DNA from 2 places in the Blautia sp. Sow4_E7 genome. Region 2 is predicted to be linked to the other one. Evidence: riboswitches for the same ligand, from Rfam matches in the RefSeq annotation. Region 2 holds a riboswitch; the other holds the start of a gene.

Region 1 (5,115 bases), on a different contig from region 2:
AAGAAGAACACTGACTGCAAAATCAGTGTCCTTCTTTCTTCCTTTACATATATTTCATAATAGTCGGCAATAATACATTCATATCTATTGGTTTTGCAACATGATCATTCATGCCACTTGCCAAAGCCATCTTCTTATCTTCTTCAAACGCATTTGCTGTCATTGCAACAATTGGAATCTGCGATTTGTTACCATCTTTCAGTTCTCGAATTCTCCTGGATGCTTTATATCCGTTCATAATCGACATCTGAATATCCATCAGAATCAGACTGTAATAATTTAGCTTTGCTTTATTAAACATCCATCTGTGGCATGTTGATGTCTAAAAGCATCAAATCGATTCCCAGATTCTCTTCCATAATCTGCGCTGCCTGATTTCCATTTTCAGCTTCCAGATAATCATAGGTTTCTCCAAAAAATTCTTTCAATATATCCCTGTTAAACTTTGAATCATCGACAATCAGTATTTTTTGTCTTTTATTCATATTTTCTATTTCCTTTATTCTTGTGGTCTTTAGAAATCCTATAAATTAAAAAAGACACTCTCTATCGATAGTTTTTTAATCACTTTCTTAAGAATGCTGATTATATCTCTTGCATAACTGTTTATTTTTATACATATTAGCATCTGCATCATCCAATAACATCTGCATTGTACAAGACATATTATCGGAGGATAATGCCCATCCGCATGCATAGTCGATTGGTATTTGATTTTCATAACTATTTAATCTATCTTTTTCTCTGTACAAAACTTTTAATATTTCTTTAATTTCCGCCTCATTTGTATGATAAATGACTGCTATAAACTCATCTCCGCCATATCTTCCAACAAAATCCTTTTCTGGAATAACACTTCGCAAAAGCTTTGAGAAATTCATTATTAACCGATCTCCTGCGGAATGTCCCATTGTATCATTTACAGTTTTTAGATTATTTAAATCAAACATTATACATGCTGTAGAACCTGTAATTATATCTTTTTTATTAAGAAGGTCATTACAGGCATTTTTATTTGGCAGCCCAGTATGGGTATCTACGAATGCTTTCTGTTCCAGCAATCTGTTTTGCATTGCCATCTGCATTGCCTTTAGAGTCTGCATAATAACCAATATCACCAGAATCAACATATCAAGTGCCGACAAAAGCTCTATAGTACGAATCTTTATAGCGATCTTTTCTGAATAGCTTTCTGCGGCAGAGACAGTTTCATCTGCCATCGTAAAATATATTTCACTCATATTAACAATGTCTGTATTTTCGTATCCCTTGTTTCTTACTGCTTCAATTTCTGTTTTCAATTTATCCCAGTAATCACTCTGGATTTTCAATTTCCCCTGATATTCTTCGTCATTGAGTTTTACCAGATTATAATGTCCATCCTGATATCTCAATCCAAGAAGAATATCATCCAAATATTTAATTAATTCATCATTTTGGTTTCCTGTAATTTCTAATTTTACTTCGCGCTGTGTATCTCCACGTACCAGACCTGCATAATTTATTACGCGTGCTGTCCCCTGCAGCCTGCTAATCTGAATCATCATAAAAATAATAAGAACCACTAATATCAATATAAGGAAACTCTGTATAATACCTATTATATTTTTATTTTTCCTGTTTGTCTGCATTTCACAATTTACCCCGAATCTCAAATAATATTCATTTCAATAACTATGCTATTCATTTACTTTCTCCCTATATTAAGAACAAATACTTTTAATAGTCTTTTTCATCTTTTCAATATCCAAAGGTTTCGCCAAATGAGCGTTCATACCTACGGCAATGCACTTTTCAGCATCTTCCTGGAATGCATTTGCTGTTATAGCTCTGATCGGTATTGTTTTTGCATCTGAACGTTCTAATGATCTGATTTTTCTCGTAGCTGTATATCCATCCATCACAGGCATCATCAGATCCATCAGAATTGCATCAAATGTTCCTGCTGGTTTCTCTTTAAACAATTCCACTGCCTGCTGTCCATCTTCCGCCTCTGTGACAGAAATTTGCTTGCTTGCTTGCTTGCTTGCTTGCTTCCAGATTTTAATTTTACATTCATTAATTATCAATAACCTCCCCGCTATTTTTCACAATATTTTTCCAAACAGCTTCTGTATTACTTATTCAAGTGCTCTACCATAAAAAAGCACTGCCAAACAGACAGTGCACCTCATTTCATGCAACTGGCTGCCATTTTACAGGCCCTGTAGCTTTGCGTCCCAGACTTTCATCTGGTTTGCCGATTTCCTTATTATAGCTTTAATACTTATGCAAAAAAACTGATCTCATTATACTTTAATGCTCTAGTATACACAAGAAAACATTACCGTTTTAACGACAAAAAATAAAAAAGAACAGTCGATACATATACTCGAACTGTTTTTCTACTTCCGAAGTCCACGCAGCATTGACATTACTGTTTCCTGCTCATTTGTACTCAGATTTTTCCATATCCCTAGAACTTCTTTCTGCTTTTCTGTCAGATTCTCTAAATTATCTTCTTGAAAAAACTGTGATAATGTCACGCCTAATGCTGTACATATTTTTTCAAGTGTGATCAGCGACGGCAGGTTTTCCTGTGCCATGATTCTTCCCAGTGACGACTGGGAAATTCCCGACAGCTGCGATAATCTATATTTACTGATATCACGCTTTTCACACAAAGATGTTATTTTATCCGCAATATACTTCTCTATATGCAAGTAACTATACCTCATTTCCGCTATTACATATTCTTATTGTACCTGTAATAATGAAAAAATATTAGTATTCAACTTTGCAATTATTTAATCCTATAATAGGAAGTATGCACATAAAAAATATAAAGATACTTTCGTTTCCGCAAAAGTTATTTTCGCTTATATGTTTTATAATATCATAGGTTGTTTCATTTGTCACATAAAAAATTTGAAGCACTATCATTCAAAACAAAAAAGCCGGAAGCCACGTTATCATCCGTGACCTCCGACTCATTGTGCTTATACTACACTGTCCTTACACCCAAATCAGCTCCTCTCTCCGGCTTATCTTTTCCCTGCTTTTCCTGGATGATTCTCTTATTGATTTCCAAGCGTTCATGGATTGACGGTTTCTTTTCTTTTCCTGGCATTGCCTTTTTCTGTGCTACTGCCTTTCTTTCAGCTTTCCCTGCGTCCTTAACTGCTGTATTTATTTCAACACCAGCTCTCGACACAGCTTCTCTGCTCTCATTTTTCTCTGCTACCTGCTGTTCTCGTCTCTCCTTCACACCTTTTTCTTCCAGACTGCAAAAGCTCTGCAAATACGGCAGTACATGATTCTGCATATCCGTCAGATCTTCCATATACTTCTGATATTCTTCATTGCCTTTTCCTTGCTGATAGCTGATCCAGCTTTCATCCGTCAACTTCATTTCATTCTGCATCTTTAATTGACTGATGATGCCGCCATTTCCGCTACCAATGTCTATCTTACCTTGAAAATGATGCAACATCTTGTCGCCCTTCTCAGCATAATATACTGTAAAAAACATCTGTGCTGTCGTTTTTGGTTCGTTGGTGTTTGGATCACAGTCGGCATACCAGGCTTTGTCCTGTTCTACTGTTTTGGAATCCAAATCAGATAACTTCTGGCATCTTGGATTCCCCAGCTCACTTTTCTCACAATAATTCACATACACCATCGGTTCCATATCCTTTGGAAGTTCTGGCTCATAGGCTTTCAGTCTTTCAATCAATACACCTGCACGCACAGACTGGTCACATTCTTCGTCTACAATATCCTTCAAATAAGAAATATAAGAATGTGTATTGCCACTCTGCAAATCCAACATCACCTCTTGTACCGTATTTTCTCCCGTCTCCACATTATCTCGATACTCATACGGATCAAAAGCTTCTGCAATCTCATCCAGTGCCTCTGCCAGCTGTTCTGTGGTCATCTTCTCAGGATACATTGCTTCTCGAACATCCCTCATCGGCACATATTTATAATCCGGCAATGCTTCATGAATTTTCTCAATCCCTTCCCGTACCAGTGCAAGTTCTCCATAAAATCGAACATCGTCCATCAGATTTCCAAGTACTGTATTTCCTTTTACGATTGCAAATTCAGCATCATCATAGTAACTGTCTTCCGGATCACGATAGATAATCCCCATACTACATACTCGATAGGCATTTTCAGGATTCTCCCTATATTTTTCATAGACCGCAGCAATCTGATTAACATCGGTACTTTTTTCATAAGCTCCCATATCATGGAACTCATATGGCTCATGTACCACTTTTCCAGATTTATCTTTCATGATATTTCCATTCTTATCTTTCTTAGGTGGTCCCTTTGCTAACATCTTCCCGCACTCTTCAATCAAAGTGCCTTTCGGATCTGTAATGACCATGGAACAGTTCATCTGCATGACCGATGGTTTTACGAAAAAACGTGTCTTACCGGAACCACTGCCGCCGATGACCACTATATTTTTATTTCTTGCATACTTCGGCTGCTTCGGTCTACTCTCCATGGTCAGTGCTTCTGTTGCTGTCAATGGAATGTTCATCCATGGATCTTCCGACATATAAGGCTTGATATCCTCTGCGGTTCCCCATCTGGCTGAACCATACTCGATGCCTTTCCGTAATTTCTTTGCGTCTGCCTGTTTCTGCCAGACCAACACTTTCAGAACGACTGCAACAACAATACCTGCTAGCAGATCTTTCCAGTTATTGCTTAACACAAAACCAGCAAAAATCCGGTCTGCGTGTTCCATTGCATATAAAAGTTTGTTCCCCATATCTTCTCCCGGACTGTTCCGGTAAAGAAAAAATGCCCGGTCTGCATAGAAAGCAGCCAGAGCATAAGGGATATTTGTAAGAACCAGTTTCTTTTTATCCAGGGCGGACAGCTTACCCCCGATTTTATTCTTCCACTTCTGCATCAGAGTTTTGCCGCTTTTCTTTTTCATCGACTATGCTCCTGATGCCGGTTCTTTACTTTGTCCTTCGTCTTCTTTGGCATCATTGCCCGGTAAGCTGCAAGACGCTTATGAATGGAAGGCTTATTCGCTTTTTGAATCTGTTTCTGGGAAAACTCACGGAAAGCAGCATTTAGGGCATCCTGATCACGTCCCTTGAAAAA
Region 2 (5,115 bases):
GCTTTACGGGAAATGTGCTGAAAGCCGGTTATACAGAAAAAATGGCGGGTGACATGATCATGCCAAATGGTCTGTCAGCCGACGGAAACTATAAGCTGGTGACAGGGGAAAACGGATACCTTGGATTACAGGAAGATATTGAAGAGGACATCCGGCAGGGAAAGGATGTGATATCAAATGCAGCAGTTCCAGGAAAATCCCAGCTGCTTGTTTTTGCCACTCCCAGGGCGCACGGAAGCTATCAGGGATTTGAATATGATGCCATTGCCATTGCCTATGAAAACTCTGATATCGTAGATGTACTGGATATTTCTGCTTTCAATGGAAATGCACAGAGTTTTATTGTTCATCCGGATGGCCGTGTTGTGATCGATCATTCTTCTGAGTCATGGGGGAATGTATATAATTTCTTCGGTGTTCTGAGAGAGCATTCTGATATGTCTGAGAAAGAGGTCAATAAGCTTTCGGAGAAGTTTAAAGCGGGACATACCGGTGCGCTGCTGGTAGATCTGGATGGAAGAAACTATTATCTGGTTTATGAAAAATCGGATATTCAGGACTGGGTATTTCTGGGACTTGTACAGGCGGATATTGTCAATGCCAGTATGAACAGCCTGCAGCGTAGCACAATGTTCCTTGTGGCTGCTGTCGTGTTCTGTATTGCCGCCTTTTTTATCAGCCTTATTATCCAAAAAAACAGGATAAGCCTTAGAAGAAAGGACACACAGATCCGGTACAGGGACGAACTGTTTCAAAAGCTGTCAATGAATGTGGATGACGTTTTCCTGATGCTGGATGCCAAAACATATCAGGCAGATTACGTCAGCCCGAATGTGGAAAAGCTGCTGGGCATTACGGTAGAACAGATCCGCAAAAATATTCGTGTTCTGGGAAAAATGCATCCAGAGGAACATGAAAATCCGGAGAAAAATTATCTGGAGGAAATCCGGGTGAATGAACAAAGAGAATGGGATTTTGAATATGTTCATCAGAACACAGGGGAAAAACGCTGGTTCCATAATATTGCAATGGGCAGTGAGATAGACGGAAAAAAGAAATACATCCTGGTTATGTCGGACCGTACCGCTGACTGGAAAATGAACCAGGCACTTTCTGAGGCAGTCCGTGCTTCGGAGACAGCAAACAGGGCCAAGAGTACCTTCCTTTCCAACATGTCTCACGATATCCGGACACCAATGAATGCGATCATCGGCTTTACCACACTGGCTGTAAGTAATATTGATGATAAAAACAAGGTTCGGGATTATCTGGGAAAGATCCTTTCCTCCAGTAACCATCTGCTTTCCCTGATCAATGATATCCTGGATATGAGCCGGATTGAGAGCGGAAAGATCCATCTGGAAGAAACGGAGGTCAGTCTGTCGGATGTGCTTCATGATCTGAAGACGATCATCAGCGGGCAGATCCATGCGAAACAGCTGGAGCTTTATATGGATGCCATGGATGTGACAAATGAGGATGTCTATTGTGATAAGACGAGGCTGAATCAGGTGCTGCTGAATCTTTTGTCCAATGCGATCAAGTTTACTCCTGCTGGCGGAACCGTTTCTGTCCGGCTGAAACAGTATCCGGGGCTCCAAAGAGGCAGTGAACTGTACGAGATCCGGGTGAAGGATACAGGAATTGGCATGAGCCAGGAATTCGTGAAGAAGATCTTTTCTCCTTTTGAGAGGGAGCGGACTTCCACTGTGAGCAGGACTCAGGGTACAGGACTTGGCATGGCCATCACCAAGAATATTGTGGATATGATGGGCGGCACCATTGAGGTCCGGACAGAGCAGGGGAAAGGTACCGAATTTATCGTCCGTCTGCCATTCCGGACTCAGCCTGAGAATCACCGGATAGAGAAGATTGCAGAGCTGGAAGGCCTTAAGGCTCTGGTTGTAGATGACGATTTTAATACCTGTGACAGCGTGACAAAAATGCTTGTGAGGGTTGGAATGCGTTCGGAATGGACACTTTCCGGTAAGGAGGCTGTTCTGCGTGCACGGCAGTCTATGGAGCTTGGGGATGCCTTCCATGCTTATATCATCGACTGGCGTCTGCCGGATATGAATGGTATTGAGGTCACCAGACAGATCCGCAGTCTTGGTGACGATACACCGATCATTATTCTGACTGCTTATGACTGGTCAGACATCGAAGTGGAAGCCAGGGCTGCAGGGGTAACTGCATTCTGCGCGAAACCTCTGTTTATGTCCGATATCAGAGATACCCTGATGGCTGCCATTGGCCAGAATCAGGCTGAGCAGGAGAATCCTGTTCTTCCGGCGGCATGCTCAGATTTCAGAGGCAAATGTATACTGCTTGTGGAAGACAATGAACTGAACAGTGAAATTGCGGTGGAGATCCTTAATGAATATGGCTTCCTGGTGGATACTGCAGAAAACGGGGCAGAGGCAGTTGAGAAGGTCAAGAGGTCGAAACCGGACGGTTATGATCTGGTGCTGATGGATGTGCAGATGCCGGTAATGAACGGATATGAGGCCACGAAGCAGATCCGTGCCCTTAGGAATCCGGCACTGGCAGGAATCACCATCCTTGCCATGACGGCCAATGCTTTTGACGAGGACAGAAAAAAAGCGCTGGAATGTGGTATGAATGGATTCTTATCCAAGCCAATCGTTCTAGAGGAATTGATCAGTACGTTACAAAATAATCTGACAGATTAGTAATAAGAACCTGCTAAGAAGTTCGGTTAACAACTTTTTAGCAGGTTTTTAAATTATTTTTAAGCGTTAAAGCGGTGAAATTTTTCTTGTGTAAAGTGGAGTAGGGGAGTATAATAAAATCAGTTTTTGCATAATTTTAAAAGCTATAATAAGAAAATCGGCAAACCAGATGAAAGTCTGGGACGCAAAGCTACAGGGCCTTTAAAATGGCAGCCAGTTGCATGAAATGAGGTGCACTGTCCGTAGGACAGTGTTTTTCATTTAATAGTACATGAGAAAAGAAGGAGGAATTCAGCTGTTGAAGAAAGCGGTTCAGGCTGCAATATATGAAAAAGCTCTAAAAAACCATTATATAGAAATCCTGTACATTGATTTTGAGAATACAGGAAAATGCATAAAGCTTCATCAGGATACAAACCTGTTAAATGGTGAAAATATTTTTCCAGAGTCAGATGAGCAAATGTATGAGGATTATATCTGTGAGAAAATAATGCGTTATGCATCTGGCAATATAGATGATCTTAATCGTGTAAAACAGCAGATGACGATGGAAGCAATCGCAAAAGGAACAGCAGAACACATCATGCATCATGTTATGATCAATTTTATGCTGAATGGCGAGATGCGTTTCATGCAGTTTGACTTTACAAGGGAAAGTGCAGATACAAAAAATGTGTTCCTGTTTGTGGAGGACTATACAGTTCCACAGCAGCAGGCGTTTATAACGACGTTGCGTTCTATTGAAAACAGTGCTGTTCTGTTTTGTATCCTTTCAGAAGAGGAGGACGCAAAAACAACGCTATGCTATGATCCTGTTTTTATTACCCGGGGCTTTGCAGAGATGATGGAAACTACACAGCAGCAGATGATGCTGTTGCAGAAGAAACCTTTTTGCGAAACAGTACATCCGGATGATCAGCAATATGTAGAGGAATCTGTGAGAAACCTCAATATAGAGCATCCACATACAAATATTTTTTATAGAAAAAGAAATCCGCAGGGAAAATGGTTCTATATGCAATCAGATTTTTCTTATCTTGTTGTGGGTAAGAAAATATATATCTATGTGACCTATCAGGATGTCAGTGCATTGCAGAAGAATGAAGAATTGTCAAATGCACTTCATTATAGTAAAAATTGATATAAATACTATACTTGCTGTTTTTGATCAGATGTTTGGAACTGTATAAAATCCGCACGAATCAATGAATGCCACGTAAAGGGATAAAAGTGAGAAAGTGGTAAACTGGAATATAAACCAGTACCGGTAGATCTCTGGGATATGATAAATACTGTTTTGTCGATTGCAAGAGGATATATGGAAAACCGTGACCTTAATTTTTGTGTTTCAAGAGAAGAGCTTAAAAATCCCTATGTGATGGCAGATGAACTCAGAATCAGGGAAGTATTGCTCAACATTATCAGCAATGCAGTCAAATTTACAAAAGACGGAGGTACCATTTCATTTGCTGCAGAAAACGGTCCGGGTAATGATGAGCATCATATAATCGTACGCTATCGTATATCAGATACCGGAATTGGTATGAGTGAGGAGTTTCAGAGCAGAATCTTTGATGAGTTCAGTCAGGAAAATGATGGGGCAAGAACCAGTTATAAGGGAACTGGACTGGGAATGGCCATTGCCAAACAGTATGTAGATCTTATGGGTGGGAAAATTAAGGTCAGCAGCAAACAGGGAATTGGCTCAACATTTACGGTAGAAATCCCTCTGATTATAGCAGAACATGGATTTACGGAAGAGAAAGAAAAGTTAAGGAACGATATGGATTTACATGGTTTGCATGTTCTTTTGGCAGAGGATAATGATTTAAATGCAGAAATAGCAATCGCTTTATTGGAAGAAAAAGGGATTTTTGTGAGCTTTATCCTGATACTATGAATTTGGTTCCTGTTCACTCCGTGACCAGCAACACACTTCGCGATGCACAGAAATCATGCATTCGCATGATTTCGCGCCGATGTTCCCGGGTTTTCTGTGAGCTTCGCTCAAAAAAACACCTGGCGGAACGTTACCAGTGAACAGTAACTGAATTTGCAAAATATTTGTAATTCTGCACAACTTTAATTGACAAGAAAATAACATTTAGGTATAATTGACATAGTGTGACGCGGAAAATTTAGGCAGCGGAAACAAGGAGGGGAACATTTTGGAGGCGAAGGAAATCTCAAAGGCAGTGATCAAAAGACTGCCAAGGTATTATCGCTATCTGGGGGAGCTGATGGAAGAGAAAGTTGAGCGTATATCTTCCAATGACCTTAGTAAGAAAATGCATGTGACTGCATCACAGATCCGCCAGGATTTAAATAATTTCGGCGGTTTTGGACAGCAGGGCTATGGATATAATGTTGAATATCTTTATACAGAAATTGGTAAGATCTTAGGACTGGACACCATTCATCC

What was found. Region 2 has a riboswitch for cyclic di-GMP ahead of ACTQ50_RS02285 (PAS domain-containing protein). Riboswitches for the same ligand answer to the same signal wherever they lie in the genome.
Region 1: linked by a shared signal. The riboswitch ahead of ACTQ50_RS14695 (response regulator) and the one ahead of ACTQ50_RS02285 (PAS domain-containing protein) in region 2 are both predicted to bind cyclic di-GMP.

What each region holds. Positions count from the first base shown of each region.
Region 1 is NZ_JBQKLL010000032.1:272-5,386, forward strand. Features, by position in the region: gene ACTQ50_RS14680 (response regulator) at 44-238, opposite strand; gene ACTQ50_RS14685 (response regulator) at 294-485, opposite strand; gene ACTQ50_RS14690 (GGDEF domain-containing protein) at 573-1,631, opposite strand; gene ACTQ50_RS14695 (response regulator) at 1,704-2,069, opposite strand; cyclic di-GMP riboswitch class I at 2,176-2,251, opposite strand; gene ACTQ50_RS14700 (helix-turn-helix domain-containing protein) at 2,385-2,717, opposite strand; gene ACTQ50_RS14705 (LPD25 domain-containing protein) at 2,984-4,942, opposite strand; gene ACTQ50_RS14710 (PcfB family protein) at 4,939-5,115, opposite strand, start outside.
Region 2 is NZ_JBQKLL010000002.1:146,047-151,161, reverse strand. Features, by position in the region: partial or broken gene ACTQ50_RS02290 (response regulator) at 72-2,693, shown strand; cyclic di-GMP riboswitch class I at 2,843-2,918, shown strand; gene ACTQ50_RS02285 (PAS domain-containing protein) at 2,992-3,834, shown strand; gene ACTQ50_RS02280 (ATP-binding protein) at 4,012-4,593, shown strand; gene ACTQ50_RS02275 (redox-sensing transcriptional repressor Rex) at 4,862-5,115, shown strand, end outside.